2 regions of the Lysinibacillus sp. FSL K6-0232 genome follow, and region 2 is predicted to be linked to the other one. Evidence: riboswitches for the same ligand, from Rfam matches in the RefSeq annotation. Region 2 holds a riboswitch; the other holds the start of a gene.
What was found. Region 2 has a riboswitch for cobalamin ahead of MHB42_RS11425 ((2Fe-2S) ferredoxin domain-containing protein). Riboswitches for the same ligand answer to the same signal wherever they lie in the genome.
Positions count from the first base shown of each region.

Region 1: it holds a riboswitch for cobalamin, as region 2 does, so the genes downstream of both, cobT (nicotinate-nucleotide--dimethylbenzimidazole phosphoribosyltransferase) here and MHB42_RS11425 ((2Fe-2S) ferredoxin domain-containing protein) in region 2, are expected to answer to the same signal.

Region 1 covers NZ_JBBOYW010000001.1:1,188,789-1,196,772, forward strand. The annotation lists gene MHB42_RS05535 (glycerol-3-phosphate dehydrogenase/oxidase) at 1-1,611, shown strand, start outside; gene MHB42_RS05540 (alpha/beta fold hydrolase) at 1,615-2,532, shown strand; gene miaA (tRNA (adenosine(37)-N6)-dimethylallyltransferase MiaA) at 2,519-3,421, shown strand; gene hfq (RNA chaperone Hfq) at 3,501-3,728, shown strand; gene MHB42_RS05555 (rhodanese-like domain-containing protein) at 3,827-4,129, shown strand; cobalamin riboswitch at 4,236-4,412, shown strand; gene cobT (nicotinate-nucleotide--dimethylbenzimidazole phosphoribosyltransferase) at 4,496-5,560, shown strand; gene MHB42_RS05565 (trimeric intracellular cation channel family protein) at 5,607-6,212, opposite strand; gene MHB42_RS05570 (methionine gamma-lyase family protein) at 6,425-7,678, shown strand; gene MHB42_RS05575 (MerR family transcriptional regulator) at 7,832-7,984, shown strand, end outside.
Region 2 covers NZ_JBBOYW010000001.1:2,338,405-2,346,388, forward strand. The annotation lists gene MHB42_RS11415 (sirohydrochlorin chelatase) at 1-811, opposite strand, end outside; gene cobJ (precorrin-3B C(17)-methyltransferase) at 827-2,494, opposite strand; gene MHB42_RS11425 ((2Fe-2S) ferredoxin domain-containing protein) at 2,499-2,870, opposite strand; cobalamin riboswitch at 3,011-3,191, opposite strand; cobalamin riboswitch at 3,394-3,578, shown strand; gene MHB42_RS11430 (energy-coupling factor ABC transporter permease) at 3,810-4,556, shown strand; gene MHB42_RS11435 (energy-coupling factor ABC transporter substrate-binding protein) at 4,559-4,831, shown strand; gene cbiQ (cobalt ECF transporter T component CbiQ) at 4,837-5,610, shown strand; gene MHB42_RS11445 (energy-coupling factor ABC transporter ATP-binding protein) at 5,607-6,443, shown strand; gene MHB42_RS11450 (S8 family peptidase) at 6,558-7,984, shown strand, end outside.

The DNA.
Region 1 (7,984 bases), 1.1 Mb from region 2:
TATTTAGAGCACTATAGTTTTGATGTACTCGTTATTGGTGGAGGTATTACAGGAGCAGGCATTGCACTAGATGCTGCATCAAGGGGGCTATCTGTTGCCTTAATTGATATGCAAGATTTTTCAGCAGGTACATCGAGTCGTTCAACAAAGCTGATTCACGGGGGTTTACGTTATTTAAAGCAATTCGATGTTGGCGTAGTAGCGGAAGTAGGACGTGAGCGTGAAATTGTTTATGATAATGCCGTTCATGTTACAACACCTGAAAAAATGCTCTTGCCCTTATATAAAAAGGGCTCCCTTAGTCCGCTCACAACATCGCTAGCATTAAAGGTGTATGACCGTTTGGCGGGTGTAAAAAAGCAGGAGCGTCGAACAATGCTAAGCGCAGAGGAAACGCTTGCATTAGAGCCTTTACTAAACCCAGATGGACTTGTTGGTGGTGGCTATTATGTAGAGTATCGTACAGATGATGCACGACTTACCATCGAAGTATTAAAAAAAGCCGCAGAGCATGGAGCACTTTGCGTTAATTATGCTGAGATGACAGCGTTTATTTATGACAGGAAAAAGCTCGTTGGCATTAAGGTAAAGGATCATGTAACAGGCAGAATCTTTGATGTTCATGCCGCACAAATTGTCAATGCAGCAGGTCCTTGGGTGGATGTAATACGACAAAAGGATAAAGTCACGGATAATAAGCAACTACGTTTAACAAAGGGCGTTCATATTGTTGTAAGCCAAAAATATTTTCCGCTGAAGCAGGCTGTTTATTTTGATATTGTGGATGGGCGAATGGCTTTTGCGATTCCACGTGATGGAAAAGCCTATATTGGCACAACAGATACAGTTTTTGAGGGTGACCCAATACATCCTGTTGCAACAAAGAAAGATGTCGATTATTTAATAGAGGCAGCGAAAAAAGTATTTCCAACGGCTACGATTACCAAGGATACAATTGAATCGACATGGGCAGGAGTACGTCCGCTTATCTATGAAAAAGGCAAGGATCCCTCTGAAATCTCCAGAAAGGATGAAATTTGGATAGCACCAAGTGGGTTAATGACGATTGCAGGTGGTAAACTAACAGGCTATCGTCAAATGGCAGAAACCATTGTGGATAAAATTGTGAAGCTTCGTCGCTATAAGCATGCAGGCCCCTGTCTAACACGTGAGCTCTCACTTTCTGGTGCAAAGGGCATCAATGCGATTAATTTCCCTGACTATATCGCCTATAAAGCGCGAGAAGGTGTACAATACGGCTTAAACTATGATGAAGCAAAGCAGCTTGTCCAAAAGTATGGTACAAATGTCGATGCGTTATTTGACCGTGTCAAATATTTGCATGAACACGGTAGCACAATGCCCCTTGCCTTACATGCAATGTTACTGTATGGCATTGAAGCAGAAATGGTCTACACACCAAGTGACTTCTTTATTCGTCGTACAGGTTTATTATACTTTGATATTGAAGCCGTTAAGCTCTATAAGCAGCAGGTTGTACAAGTGATGCAGCAGCGTTTAAATTATACAGAGGCACAAAAAAATGCCTATATCACACAGCTTGATCAAGCGATTATGGATGCGACATATTTTGCGAAAGAGGGAGAGTAACAAATGACACGCTATATTCAAATGTCAGATCAGCATTTTATTTTCACTCGCACATTACAGCCAAAGGCACCATGCATTGGTCATATTCATATTTTACATGGTATGGCAGAGCATAGTGGTCGTTACCTTTCATTTGCACAAACACTGAATGCAGCAGGCTATGCTGTAACAATGCATGATCATCGTGGACATGGCGAAACGGCTGCCTATAATGGCACTTTAGGCTTTTTCGCTGAACATCATGGCTTTGAGCGTGTTGTGAAAGATGCTCATGAGATTATTACACAGCTACACAAGCAGTTTGCTGATGTGCCATTAATACTTTTTGGTCATAGTATGGGTTCATTTATTACAAGACGCTATATTCAACTATATAGCAATAATGTGGATAGAGTGATTTTATGTGGAACAGGCAATGTTACAGCATTACATGCGGTAGGAAATCTTCTTGCTAGGGCATTAGCAAAAGGACTTGGTAAAGAAACAGAGAGTCAGCTATTAAATCAGCTCAGCTTTGGCAGCTTTAATAAGCAATTCCCAAATCCCAAAACGGCTTACGACTGGCTAACTTCTGTCCAGCAAGAGGTTCAAAAATATATTGATGATCCGTATTGTGGCTTTATTCCAACAAATCAATTTTTCGTTGATTTAACAACAGGCTTTACAACATTGAATCGCAAAAAGGAAATCGCTAAAGTGAGGAAGGATTTGCCGATTCTTTTGATAAGCGGCAGCAAGGACCCTGTTGGTGAACAGGGCTTAGGTGTTTACACAGTTGCTGAGCAATTCGCAGCAGCAGGTGTACAGGATGTAACGGTTTATTTATTTGAGGATAAACGTCATGAAATTTTAAATGAAGATAATCAACAAGCAGTTTTTCAAGTTTTATTACGGTGGTTAGAAAAATATGATACAAAGTAGTATAGAGCAGGCTGAAGTGGTAGCCATCGTTGGTCCCACTGCCTCTGGTAAAACAGCGTTAAGCATTGAATTAGCCAAAAAATATAATGGAGAAATTATTAACGGTGATTCCATGCAAATTTATAAGGGGCTAGATATTGGTACAGCTAAAATTACAGAGCAGGAGATGGAGGGAATTCCCCATCATTTACTTAGCTTTTTAGAGCCAACGGAAGCTTTTTCTGTGGCAGATTACCAAAGGCTAGTACGGGACAAAATTGCAGAAATTCAAGCCAGACAGAAGCTTCCCATCATAGTTGGTGGCTCAGGCTTATACATCCAAGCCGTACTTTATGATTTCCAATTTACTGAAGAACGAGTAGATGAAGCGACACGTAAAGCTTACTATGATGAGCTAGCAGCACTCGGCCCAGAGGCAATGCATCATAAGCTACAAAAGCTAGACCCTAAAACAGCCGCAACCATTCATCCTAATAATACACGCCGTGTGATTCGCGCATTGGAAATGCTGGAGTTAAGTGGTGTATCAAAAGCGGCTGAAGCCCAAAATCGTGGACAAGTACCGCTGTATAAGCATGTTATTATTGGGCTAGGGCAAAATATGTCCCGTGAAGTGCTATATGACCGTATTAACCGTCGTGTCGATATCATGATGGAGCAAGGGCTTTTAGACGAAGTAAAAGGTCTATGGCAGCAGAATATTCGAGGTGTGCAGTCCATTCAAGCAATTGGCTACAAGGAATTATATGATTACTTAGATGGCAAATGCTCATTAGAGGAAGCGATTGATAGCTTAAAACAAAATTCACGCCGCTATGCGAAAAGGCAGCTAACTTATTTTCGTAATAAAATGGACGTTTATTTTTTAACAGCCGATGAGCAATTATAGATAAATTACTCATTGATAAATTGGTAGAACATGCTACTATAGGAATGAAGAGGTAGAAAGTTGGTAGGGAGGCTATTGGATGAAATCAATTAATTTGCAAGATGCGTTTTTAAATCAATTACGTAAAAACAGTATTTTTGTCACTGTCTTTTTGTTAAATGGATTTCAGCTAAAGGGAACAGTGAAATCCTATGATAATTTTACCGTTTTATTAATGGATGTTGAACATAAGCAACATCTTATCTACAAGCACGCTATTTCTACATTCGTTCCAGCCAAGCACGTAGAGTTGTTAGAAACTGAATGATAAAGGTTATAAAACAGCTAATGCGTTCTTCGCACTAGCTGTTTTTTAGACTTCAAGCTATAATGATAGAGGAAATTGCTATTTTGGAGGCTATAATAATGAAATCAATGGAAACAACACAATTATTAGAACTATTGGATGCAAATGAAGATTTATATATTATTGATGTACGTGAAGACGATGAGGTTGCACACGGCATGATCCCTGGCGCACAGCATATTGCTCTTGCTACAATCCCTGAGCGCCTAGAAGAATTAGATGTCACAAAGCCATATATTATTGTTTGTAAGGCAGGAGGACGCTCTGCCAATGCCTGCGCTTACTTAGAGGCACATGGATTCGATGTAACAAACCTTGAAGGCGGCATGCTTGCATATGATGGTGAGTTGGAGTTTAAATAACCTCTTTCAAAGAAAACGGATAGAACAGCCAAAATGGCGGATAGAATCCAAAAAGTGACGGATAGAGTGACCGAACTGATGGATAGAAGGTAGAAATAGAAGTTTCAATTATATAAAAGCATTAGGTGCCCATTACGGGAGAATAGGGAATAAAGTGAAAAGCTTTAGCGGACCCGCCACTGTATAAGGGAGTTTCATAGCGAATACCACTGGTGAATAGCTGGGAAGGTGTTATGAAATGTTGAACTTGAGCCAGAAGACCTGCCTGCTTGCTTTGGGAAGATATAGATGATGGAAAAGTCTGTAGTTTATTTGTCATGACAATAAACTACAGACTTTTTTGTTTAAATGAAGGGAGAAATAATGATGCAATTATTACAAAGTACAATTCATAACATTCAGGGTGTTCAGAAGGAGATGATGGAGCAAGCAAAAATGCGAATCGATACACTATGTAAGCCTCCGGGAAGTTTAGGGAAACTGGAGTCCATTGCTGTACAGCTTGCTGGAATAACAGAACAGTTAGTGCCAAGCCTTGAACAAAAGGTCATGATTGTTTGTGCGGCAGATCATGGTGTTTGTGAGGAGGGTGTTACATCCAATCCACAAGATGTTACGCTCCTTCAAACATTAAATTTTCCGAAGGGTGGTACAGGTGTTTGTGCGATTGCCCGTATAACGAATACAAAGGTTGTCACAGTAGATGTTGGTGTTAAAGGGGATATTCCGCCTGATGCTGGTGTTATAATGCAGAAAATTAAATATGGCACTGCTAATATGGCAAGAGGTTCTGCTATGTCCAGAGAGGAAGCGATTCAATCTATTGAAGTCGGGATTCATGTGGCAATGGAGGAAATAGCACAGGGAGCTACTGTACTTGGAACAGGGGAAATGGGGATTGGTAATACAACACCAAGCGCTGCTATATTAGCTGTTTTGACGGGCTGTGATCCTATTGATGTTACAGGGTTTGGTGCAGGTGTTGGTCAAGGGGGCATTGCACATAAAGTAGCTGTTATTAAAAAAGCCATTGCGATTAATCAACCAAATCCTAAAGATATAATTGATGTACTGGCTAAAGTTGGAGGGCTAGAGATAGGAGCGATGGCTGGTGTTATACTTGCTGCTGCTGCACATCGTAAGCCTGTTGTAATTGATGGTTTTATTTCGACTATTGCTGCACTTATTGCCTATAAGCTTGAGCCGAAAGTAAAGGATTATATGATTCCTTCTCATGCCTCAGAGGAGCCGGGTGCTAAAATGGCTGCTGAATTGCTTGGCATTGAGCCGATGCTACATATGAATATGCGCTTAGGAGAAGGCTCTGGCGCAGCCTTAGCCTTCCCGATTTTGGATGCGGCTTGCTCAATGATGAAAAATATGGCGACATTAGAGGAAACGATGAAATTAGAAAAACCAAACAATGTGTGATAGCATTGTTTGGTTTTTTATTAGTGACGGATAGCTAATAGGAAAATTATGCTCTGTTTAATTTACGTAAGGGTAAACGCCATTTCAACATATAAGAAAGAATACGTAATGCTGTAATGATAGCAAATAAAATATAGAGAAAAATATCTCCTGTAAACATTTCAAGCCCAATAATTAGACCTGCAAGTGCAGCCCATACGCCATAGACTTCATCACGAAGCACTAAAGGCTTTCGTCGTGCTAATAAATCGCGCACAATGCCTCCACCTGAGCCTGTTAAAACAGCAGCGACAATAACGGCACTGATGGGCATATCGAGTTTGACCGCATAGAGCGCACCCTGAATTGCAAATGCGGATAAACCAATGGCATCTGTGAAATTACCCCAGCGATGCCAGTGCTGGATAAGGTGATGCGGAAAAATAAAAAAGATTGTAATGGCTGCAAGTGCAATTTGGAACATCATATCTTGCCCCCATAATGTTGTAACAGGCAGACCAATCAATAAATTTCGGATAGCTCCGCCCCCAAAGGCTGTCACAATTCCCAATATATAAACACCGAATAAATCGTACTCCTCTTCCATTGCAATAATTGCTCCTGAAATAGCAAAGGCAATTGTTCCAATAATACTAAAAACTTCCCAAGCCATCTCCTTCATCCCTTCTTAGTAACAAAATATATGAATTTTCTAGCAAAATTTAGCTGCTAAATAGTCCGCACATTAGCTTAGCGTAAATTGCGCAAAGAAACAATAGGCAAGTTTTGCAGGTAGACAAACAAATTGTTAAGATAATATTGGAATAAAGTAAAACATCCGTCAGCGTAAATATACGGGACAACTGTGAAATGGAGAAGAAAAGAATGACGTTTACGACAAATTTATCAGCACAAACGCTAGCATTAGCGGCAAAAATAGAGGGAAAAGTTCAACCCTATCATGCAAAAGTGGAGGAAATGGCATTTTATAATCAGCAAAAAGTATTAGGGGCTTTTCGTAAGCATCAGGTGAGCGACTATCATCTACATCCATCAAATGGCTATGGCTACGATGATGAGGGGCGCGATAATTTAGAGCGTGTTTATGCGGAGGTATTTGGCGCAGAGGCAGCCATTGTACGACCACAAATTATTTCAGGAACACATGCGATTACACTTAGTCTATTCGGTGTACTACGACCTGGCGATGAACTGCTGTATATTTCAGGTCAGCCATATGATACATTGCAAGCCATTGTCGATGGTGGTGACCGAGATACCGGCTCATTAAAGGATTACAATATTGGCTATCGACATGTTGATTTATTGGATAATCAAGCCATTGATTGGGACGGAGTAGCAGCAGCCATTACCGAGCGCACGAAAATGATTGCTATTCAACGCTCTAAGGGCTATGCGACACGTCCATCTTTTACAGTTGCTGATATTGCGGATATGTGTGCGACAGTGCGTAAATTAGCACCACACGCTGTTATTTTTGTTGATAATTGTTATGGTGAGTTTGTAGAGGCACAGGAGCCAACAGAGGTTGGGGCTGATTTAATGGCAGGCTCACTTATTAAAAATCCAGGTGGCGGCTTAGCAAAAATCGGTGGCTATATTGCAGGGCGTGCAGATTTAGTGGAAAAATGTGCTTATCGTATGACATCTCCAGGGATTGGGGCAGAAGCGGGCGCTACCTTAAATACATTGGCTGATTTTTATCAAGGGTTTTTCTTAGCGCCACATGTGGTATCACAATCATTAAAGGGTGCTATTTTTACCGCAGCGATGCTAGAGGAAATTGGAATGAGCACCTCGCCAAGCTACAATGCAAGTCGTACAGATTTAATTCAATCGGTTTCATTCCAAACAGCTGAGCAAATGATTGCCTTTTGTCGTGAAATCCAAGCGAATTCACCGATTAATGCCCACTATGCACCTGAACCAGCCTATATGCCGGGCTATGAGGATGATGTCATTATGGCAGCAGGCACATTTATACAAGGCTCCAGCATTGAGCTAACAGCAGATGGCCCAATACGCCCACCATTTACAGCGTTTATCCAAGGAGGATTAACGTATGAGCATGTAAAATTTGCCATTTGCAGTGCGGTGCAGGCGATTCAAAATAGCTAAATAAAACGTTATAAACTATAAAATTGAATAGTTTTTTACAATTTTTCATCGGTTTTAAAAAAATATAACCAATCATGTTAGGTAACCTTACATGATTGGTTGACAGTGCAAAAATTTCGTTATATGATTAGCGGGTATTGGAGGAGGACTTAAATGAGTCGTGAAATTAGACGAACGATGCCGTTATTATCGATGAGTATTGTGATGCAATTAACAGAACTTTCGGCACGACAAATTCGTTATTATGAAGAACACCATTTAATTGAGCCGCACCGAACAGAGGGCAACCGTCGCATGTTTTCATTA
Region 2 (7,984 bases):
CATGTCCATGTACTGCCGCATAGGCACGGTAATTCTCTAAATCTTGCATGCCTGTTGATGTCCCATTAACAGCCTGCTCAATACGCTCTAATAACACATTTTGCAGACGTTCATGGTAGCCAAAATAATCGGCAATTTGAATCTCACACTCAGGATATTGCACATTAAAGCTTTCACACATTCCCTTCATACGCTCCATTAAAATGCCTGTGAATAAGAAGTATGGCAGCATCGTAATCTTTTTAGCACCTAGTTTGACACAACGCTCCATGCCTTCCTCAACACGCGGGTCTGTTACTCCCATAAAAGCGCTTTCCACATATTTGACAGGAAGCTTTTCCCATAGTAGTCGTGTGATTTTATAAAAATCACCATTTGCCTCTGGATCACTACCGCCTCGTGCAATTAATAAAATGGCTGTATCCTGCTGCTCCTCTTCCGTACTAAAACCAATGTCTGCTAGGCGATCTTGTAAAATCGCAAATATTTCTTCATGAATACCAATTGTTTGACCATATGTGAACGTAACGTTTGGATAATGTTCGCGTGCATGCTCAATTTCTGCTGGGATATGGAGCTTAGAATGACCTGCATGGAGTAAAATAATCGGAATGACATGAACCTCTGTTGCCCCTTTTTTCACACAGTTTGTAATTCCTTCTTCAATATTCGGTGAGGCAAATTCAAGAAAGCACGTTTCCACTAAAAATTGTGGATCAATACGCGGTGTCATTTGCTCGATAAATGTACGTACCTCATCATTTCCTGCTGCTAAACGGCTACCATGGCCGACAAATAAAATTGCTTTCATCTCTATTACTCCTCACTAGTCGCCGCATGGAGCTGGCTCTACTTTTATTTTGGAAGACATATCCTGATACGTAAAATGTAGTATCTTTTTCACACGTTTAAAATATTTAAACAAGCGCTCATTTGGATGAGCATTTGCTTTATATTCTTCAATAATCTCTGTAATAAGCGGTATCAGTTGTTCTGGCTCCAAGCCTTCTACAACAGGCTGTGCCGCATGTGCTGTACGACCCACTGGCTTTGCCCCAATAAAAACATCAAACTTACTTTTGCGGTATACAATGCCAATATCGTCAAACACAGCACGATAGCAAGCCATACCACAGCCATTAAAGCCAATATTTAATGTTTTCGGCAAGGACATGCCACCTAGCTTTTCCTGAATTTCTTCTGCATATGGAATTGAATCTGCCTTTTCACCATAGCAAAAATCACAAGCCTTCAATGTCACAACATCACCAATAGGCGCTAGTAAAAAGCCTACTGCCTGTAGCTTTTCGGTAATGCGATCAGGCTCAGTTGTTGGAATTTTTAAATGGATTTGATGCTCTGGTGTATATTCCATCGTGCCATTTTCACCAACGACCTCTGCCAATGTTGTCATTTGCTGTGGTGTAAAAAATTTATTAGCCACACCCGGGCTTACAGCTAATTCAAAAATGGATTCAATGTTTTGCTGGACAAGCTTTGGCGTTGCCTGTATTGCACTTGTTCCTTTCACCATTGCAAGTGCCGCTGTAGCCATTTCCAATGCTGTTTTTTTCGGTTTTGGCGCAGCGGCTACACTGGGTTTAATAAAGCGTCCTGCATTAGGGTCAGCAGCAAAATCATTTCGTGCAGCTCCTGTTTCTTGGTTCATTGCCCAAGGTTCATTTTCTTCACGCAAACGTTGATGTGGACGCAATGGCTGCTTCTCTGCACCAAGTGTATATTTGCGCTGATAGCCACGCGGTGTAATCATTTTATTATCATAGAAAAATGTCGAAGAATTCCCGATAATGACAGTTGTTAGCATACCAATATCATGCTCTAGCATTTCTGCTAATGTTGTCATCGTAATTTCTTGACGCTCACGATAGGCACTTTTCACAAGCCCAACAGGTGTATCAGGTGAACGGTATTCTAACAGAATGCGCTGTGCCTCCACAATTTGTCTTGTACGACGTCCACTTTTTGGATTGTAGAGTGCAATGACAAAGTCTGCCATCGCTGCCGCCTCTACACGCTTTGCAATTAAATTCCAAGGTGTTAAATGGTCGCTTAAGCTGATTGTGCAAGCATCATGCATAATGGGTGCTCCTAGTAAACTAGCACATGAATTAATCGCTGAAATCCCTGGAACAATTTCGACTTCAATGCCTGTTGCCTCTGTCCAGCCCAGCTCAATTAACACTTCATACACCAAACCAGCCATCCCGTAAACGCCGGCATCTCCACTGGAAATCACCGAAACAATACTACCAGCCTCTGCTTGACGCACAGCCTCCTGTGCACGTGAAACCTCCTCTGTCATACCTGTACTAATAATTGACTTGGCATTGACTAAATCTTGAATAAGCTCTACATAGGTTTTATAGCCGATAATCATATCACTTTGTTGCAATGCCTCTACAGCACGTGTCGTAATATGCTTAAAATCTCCAGGTCCAAAGCCCACTACGAAAATTTTCCCTTTTTGTGCCATCCTGTTACCTCTCTTTCACCTTTTCAATCCCTTTAATGGCCGTTGTCTGTGCTGTGCGCTGTAATGTCCCCTCACGCAATGAAAAGACATGCTCCTTGTATAAAGCTTCATGATGCAAATCTTGTACAAGTGCTCTCGCATGCTCTGTTGATGGCACACGATACCAATTGCCTTGTGGATAGGCAATGACAACACAAGCATCCTTACATCGTCCATTACAGCGTGTTCTTGTCGTATGTATTTCTTTATCAAGTGCTTGTCGCTGTATTTCATCTCGAATGGCTTGTGTAATATCCTCCCCATCCTTTTTCATACAGCTACTACCGTTGCAAATAAAGAGATGTGTTTGCATCCCCTCTAAATTCCATGTTGTCATCTAATTGCTCCCTTCATTTGCTTTTTTGGAAAAGAAAAAACCTTTACTCTTCATGGAGAGTAAAGGTTTTATAGAAGCTTGATAAAAACGAATAAAATACTGGTACCCGCTCTTGCTTCAACTTCTCCCTCCGAAAAGTTTGCATGCACAATCAACTAAGCAGGTCTCCTGACTTAAGCTTCATTTTACTTTCACGCCTTCCCAGTTTGCACGAGTGGCTTTGTGATTTCATCAGCTATTACAGTAGCGGGGGCTGTATTGGATTCTCACCAATTTCCCTATTATCTCGAATATTCGAGCACTTATTGATGTTTATATGAAATTATTAACGTTATCCATTGAATAGAAAACTGTCTTTATCATAGCTTATTATTTTAAAATTTCAATATTTCTTTAATAATTTGTGATAAATTTATCAGTTTCGCTTATCAGAATTTTCAACATTGCGCCTTCATTCAAAATTTTTTATAAAAAGTATAGCATATTTATAGAAATTCATGTTACACTTTGTCGTGAAATCTCACAATTTTATATTTTTTTCGGTGTAAAATACTTGTTATTTTACTTAAAAGGGAAGTCGGTGTAAATCCGACGCGGTCCCGCCACTGTAATAGGGAGTTTTATAGAAAACGCCACTGTCCAACGGATGGGAAGGTCTATAAAGCAGTGAACTAGAGCCAGGAGACCTGCCGAAAAATACGTGACCGTTTCAGCCTACGAGGATAGGTGTGCGACTTAGCAGATAAATAGATTATTTGCCTTTTTTTAGCGTGCACTTTTCCTGTAGCGGAGAAGTGCTTTTTGTATGGGCTCAGTCAAATGTCCTGTTTAGCGAGCAACAGGATGCTTATGGGATCATGCAAAAGTCTAAATACGCATCAAAGAATTTCTTCGCACGCACTATTCTTGCAATCTATTTCATCGTGAGGAGGAAAAATATTGAAGTTTTCTTGGTGGAAATGTAGTTATTTTTTATTGGCATACTTAATAGTGCCAAAGCAAGCTTTTGCTATGCATATTATGGAAGGCTTTTTACCCATTGAATGGGCTATTTTTTGGTGGATTATCTCTATCCCTTTTATTGTCTTAGGATTGCGTTCCATTCGAAAAACCATTGATGCCAACCCTGAAACAAAAATGGTGTTAGGGCTTTCAGGAGCCTTTGCGTTTGTATTATCCGCCTTAAAAATCCCTTCAGTGACAGGAAGTTGCTCGCATCCTACAGGTGTTGGACTTGGGACCATTTTGTTTGGCCCGCTTGCCATGAGTGTTATTGGCACAATTGTGCTATTATTCCAATCTCTGCTGTTAGCACATGGCGGTCTGACAACATTAGGGGCAAACGCCTTTTCAATGGCGATTGTAGGACCTTTTATCGCTTACTTTACTTTTAAAGGAGCACAAAAAATAGGATTATCCTTTTCTCTAGCAGTTTTCTGCGCTGCGATGCTCGGTGACTTAGGCACATATGTTATCACTTCGGTACAGCTAGCCCTTGCCTTCCCTTCAGAGGTTGGTGGCTTCGCCGCATCCTTTACAAAGTTCGCAAGTATTTTTGCATTAACACAAGTTCCATTAGCCATTAGTGAAGGGATTTTAACCGTCATTGTGATGAATTTCTTGAAAAAATATAATCTTAGCGAATTAAAAGCCTTACGTGTTTTCTCAGTAAAGGAGGCGCACTAGACATGAAACGTAACTTACTGCTAGTAGCTATTGTTGTTCTGTTAGCGATTATTCCCCTCTTTATTCAAAAGGGCGCAGAGTTTGGTGGTGCTGATGGTGAAGCTGAAGCAGCGATTGGTGACATTAACAAAGACTATGAGCCTTGGTTTGAAAGTTTATGGGAGCCACCTAGTGGTGAAATTGAAAGCTTATTATTTGTTCTACAAGCAGCGATTGGTGCGGGCTTTATTGGCTATTTTATCGGCTATATGCGCGGCAAGCATAAAGAGGGCTAACGACTATGCTATTCATTGATAAGTATGCTTATCTGAATAAGCTAGCGCTTGTTCATCCGCTAGAAAAAATGACCTTTTCATTAGGGCTATTGTTATTATCCCTTCTTTTCAAAGATGAACAGCTTTCACTCATTACATTTTTTGTAATGAGTGCTTTTATCATTGTTGGCGCAAAAATCCCATTAAGCTATTATGGAAAGCTGTTACTTTTACCATGCTTGTTCTTATTCACTAGCCTTATAGCCATTTTAATCTCCATGACACCATCCACCCATGTCTTACCTGCTCATATTTGGTCTGTTACCTTCAGCCATTGGACCATTTTTATTGGGCAAGCAAGTATGACATCAGCACAGCAATTATTTTTTAGTGTGCTTGGTAGTATAAGCTGCTTATATTTTTTAGTTTTAACAACATCGGTTAACGGTATTTGTTATGTTTTACGACAATGGCGATTGCCTGTGTTATTGGTCGAATTAGTAGAGCTAACCTACCGTTTTATTTTTCTTTTTTTAGCGAGCATGCAAAATATTTATGTTGCCCAACAAGCACGTCTTGGCTATCATTCCCCAATGCAATGGCTACGTTCTATCTCCATGCTTATTGCAGCATTATTTGTAGAGATGTTTCAACGTAGCCGAGAGCTGAACAATGCCATGCAGTCACGTGGTGGCGAGGCTGTTTATTGGCAGGAAGCGGGCGCTTATCGCAAGAAAAATTGGTTAGGCATGGCAGCTATTTTTCTATTCTTCATCATATATGGAGGTTTTGTTAGATGACAGCAAATTATTTTGAGCTTGAGCATCTGTCCCATGTTTATGCGGATGGCACAAAGGCTCTAATAGATATTTCATTGCACATTCCAAAAGGAAAAAAAATCGCTATACTCGGGCAAAATGGCGCAGGAAAGTCAACATTATTTCAGCATCTTAATGGCATCCTAAAGCCCACTTCAGGAACGATTTCCTTTTGTGGGAGGAAGCTTCAATATAGTAGAAAAGCTTTAAAGGCTCTTCGTCAGCAGGTTGGTATTGTTTTTCAACATGCTGACCATCAGCTTTTTTCAGGCACAGTCAAGCAAGATATAGCGTATGGTCCGCTTAATCTTGGCTGGTCAAGCGAAAAAATTGAAGAAAGGATTGCTTGGGCTGTTGCACAAACAGAGGTAGAGGATTTATTGGAGAAGCCGATTCATTTTTTAAGTGTTGGACAGAAAAAGCGTGTAGCAATGGCTGGTGTTTTAGCAATGGAGCCATCTGTTCTGTTATTAGATGAACCAACAGCAGGGTTAGATCATTATTATGCTACACAAGTTTTACAATACCTCGCTACATTAGAAAATGGCGACAGAACAATTTTACTCGCAACACATGATATCCAGCTCGCCTATGAATGGGCGGAGCATATTATTGTGATGGAGGCAGGGTCAATTATTTATAATGGGGACCCTATTACGCTGTTCTATAACGAAGAGCTACTAAAGCGTGCACATCTCGAACGCCCATGGGTTTTTACGATGGCACTGTTACTACAAGAAAAACATATTATCCAAAGCCATCAGGCAATTCCTCGCTCCAAAGCTGATTTGCACAAATTAATTCAGCAGCTTTAAAGGATGGAGTTTAAATATGGGTGAAAATTTTTCCTCATTTACGAAACTTTTCTATTGTTGAGCCGTATAAATAATAGTCAAAGCTTAATTTACGATCTGAAGGAGAGAAAATTATTGAAAAATTGGTTAAAAAAATCCGTCACGGTTGTCGCATCTGCTGCACTAATGATTCCTGCTGTTTCCGCCTTTGCTGAAACATCACAGCCTACAAATAACAAGCTAGAGCAACTTATGCTTGCAAGTAATCAAGCAGCAGCAGGGAAAAATTCAAAAAATGAGGAAAAATGGATTAGCAAAAATACCATTATTATTAAGCATTCAGGACTTGCTAATAACGTACATAAAAAAATTGGCTCCAAGGTGATCCGCTCCATTCCTTCATTAGGTTATGATGTTATTCAATTAAACAAAGATGTATCGCTTGAAAAAGCCATTTCCTATTATTTGCAGCAAGATGGTATTACAAGCGTAGCTCCTAGCTATATGTACCATACCTTTACACAAGCATCTGATCCTAAAAAAGAAGAAATGTATCATTTAAGTCTGCTACAAATAGACAAGGCATTGGAGCTAGCAGGCAATCATGAGGTCACAGTAGCGGTGATTGATTCAGGTGTAGACTTTAAGCACCCTGACCTAAAAGCACAGGTACTGCCACCTTACAATGCGGCTGCACCAGCTAATACCACATATCCAGGCGACCATGGTACACATGTGGCAGGCATTATTGCGGCTGCACAAAATAATGATGTAGGTGGACATGGCATTAATCCAAAAGCTAAGCTACTGCCAATCGATGTATTCAATGGCAAGGATGGGGCAAATGATTTTATTATCGCACAAGGTATTCTTTATGCGATTGAACAAGGCGCTGATATTATTAATATGAGTCTTGGCGGTTATGGTGAATCTCCGCTTATGCAAGAAGCCGTTCAAAAAGCGATTGATAGCGGCATTACTATTATCGCTGCTGCAGGTAATGAATCGACAGATGATTATTCCTTCCCCGCTTCATTTGAAGGTGTCATTAGTGTTGGTTCAACAAACGAGCATAATAAGCTATCTAGCTATTCCAACTATGGACCATCCGTTGATATTGTTGCGCCTGGCGAAGAAATATATAGCACCGTTTATGATGCGAAAAAAGGCTCATCTTTTATTAAATTTAGCGGTACATCTATGGCATCCCCTGTTGTTGCGGGAATCGCATCGTTGCTTAAATCCAAATATCCACAGTTAAAGCCATATGAAATAGAAGCCATTCTTGAAATGACTGCACAAGATTTAGGGGATAAAGGCTATGATTTAACATATGGACATGGTCTTGTTGACCCTATCAAAGCCTTGCAATTTGATCTTCAGAAGCTACCTAAGCATTATTCTGAAACAGCTGCAGAACGCCTCCAAAATGCCAAGGTGCTTACTAAAAATACATTGAATACAGAGCAAGGGGTATTGAAGCAACCTGATGAAAAGCAATGGTATAAAGTTGATTTAGAGGCTGATGAATATGCACAGCTGACATTAAAAGGGGCAGATAA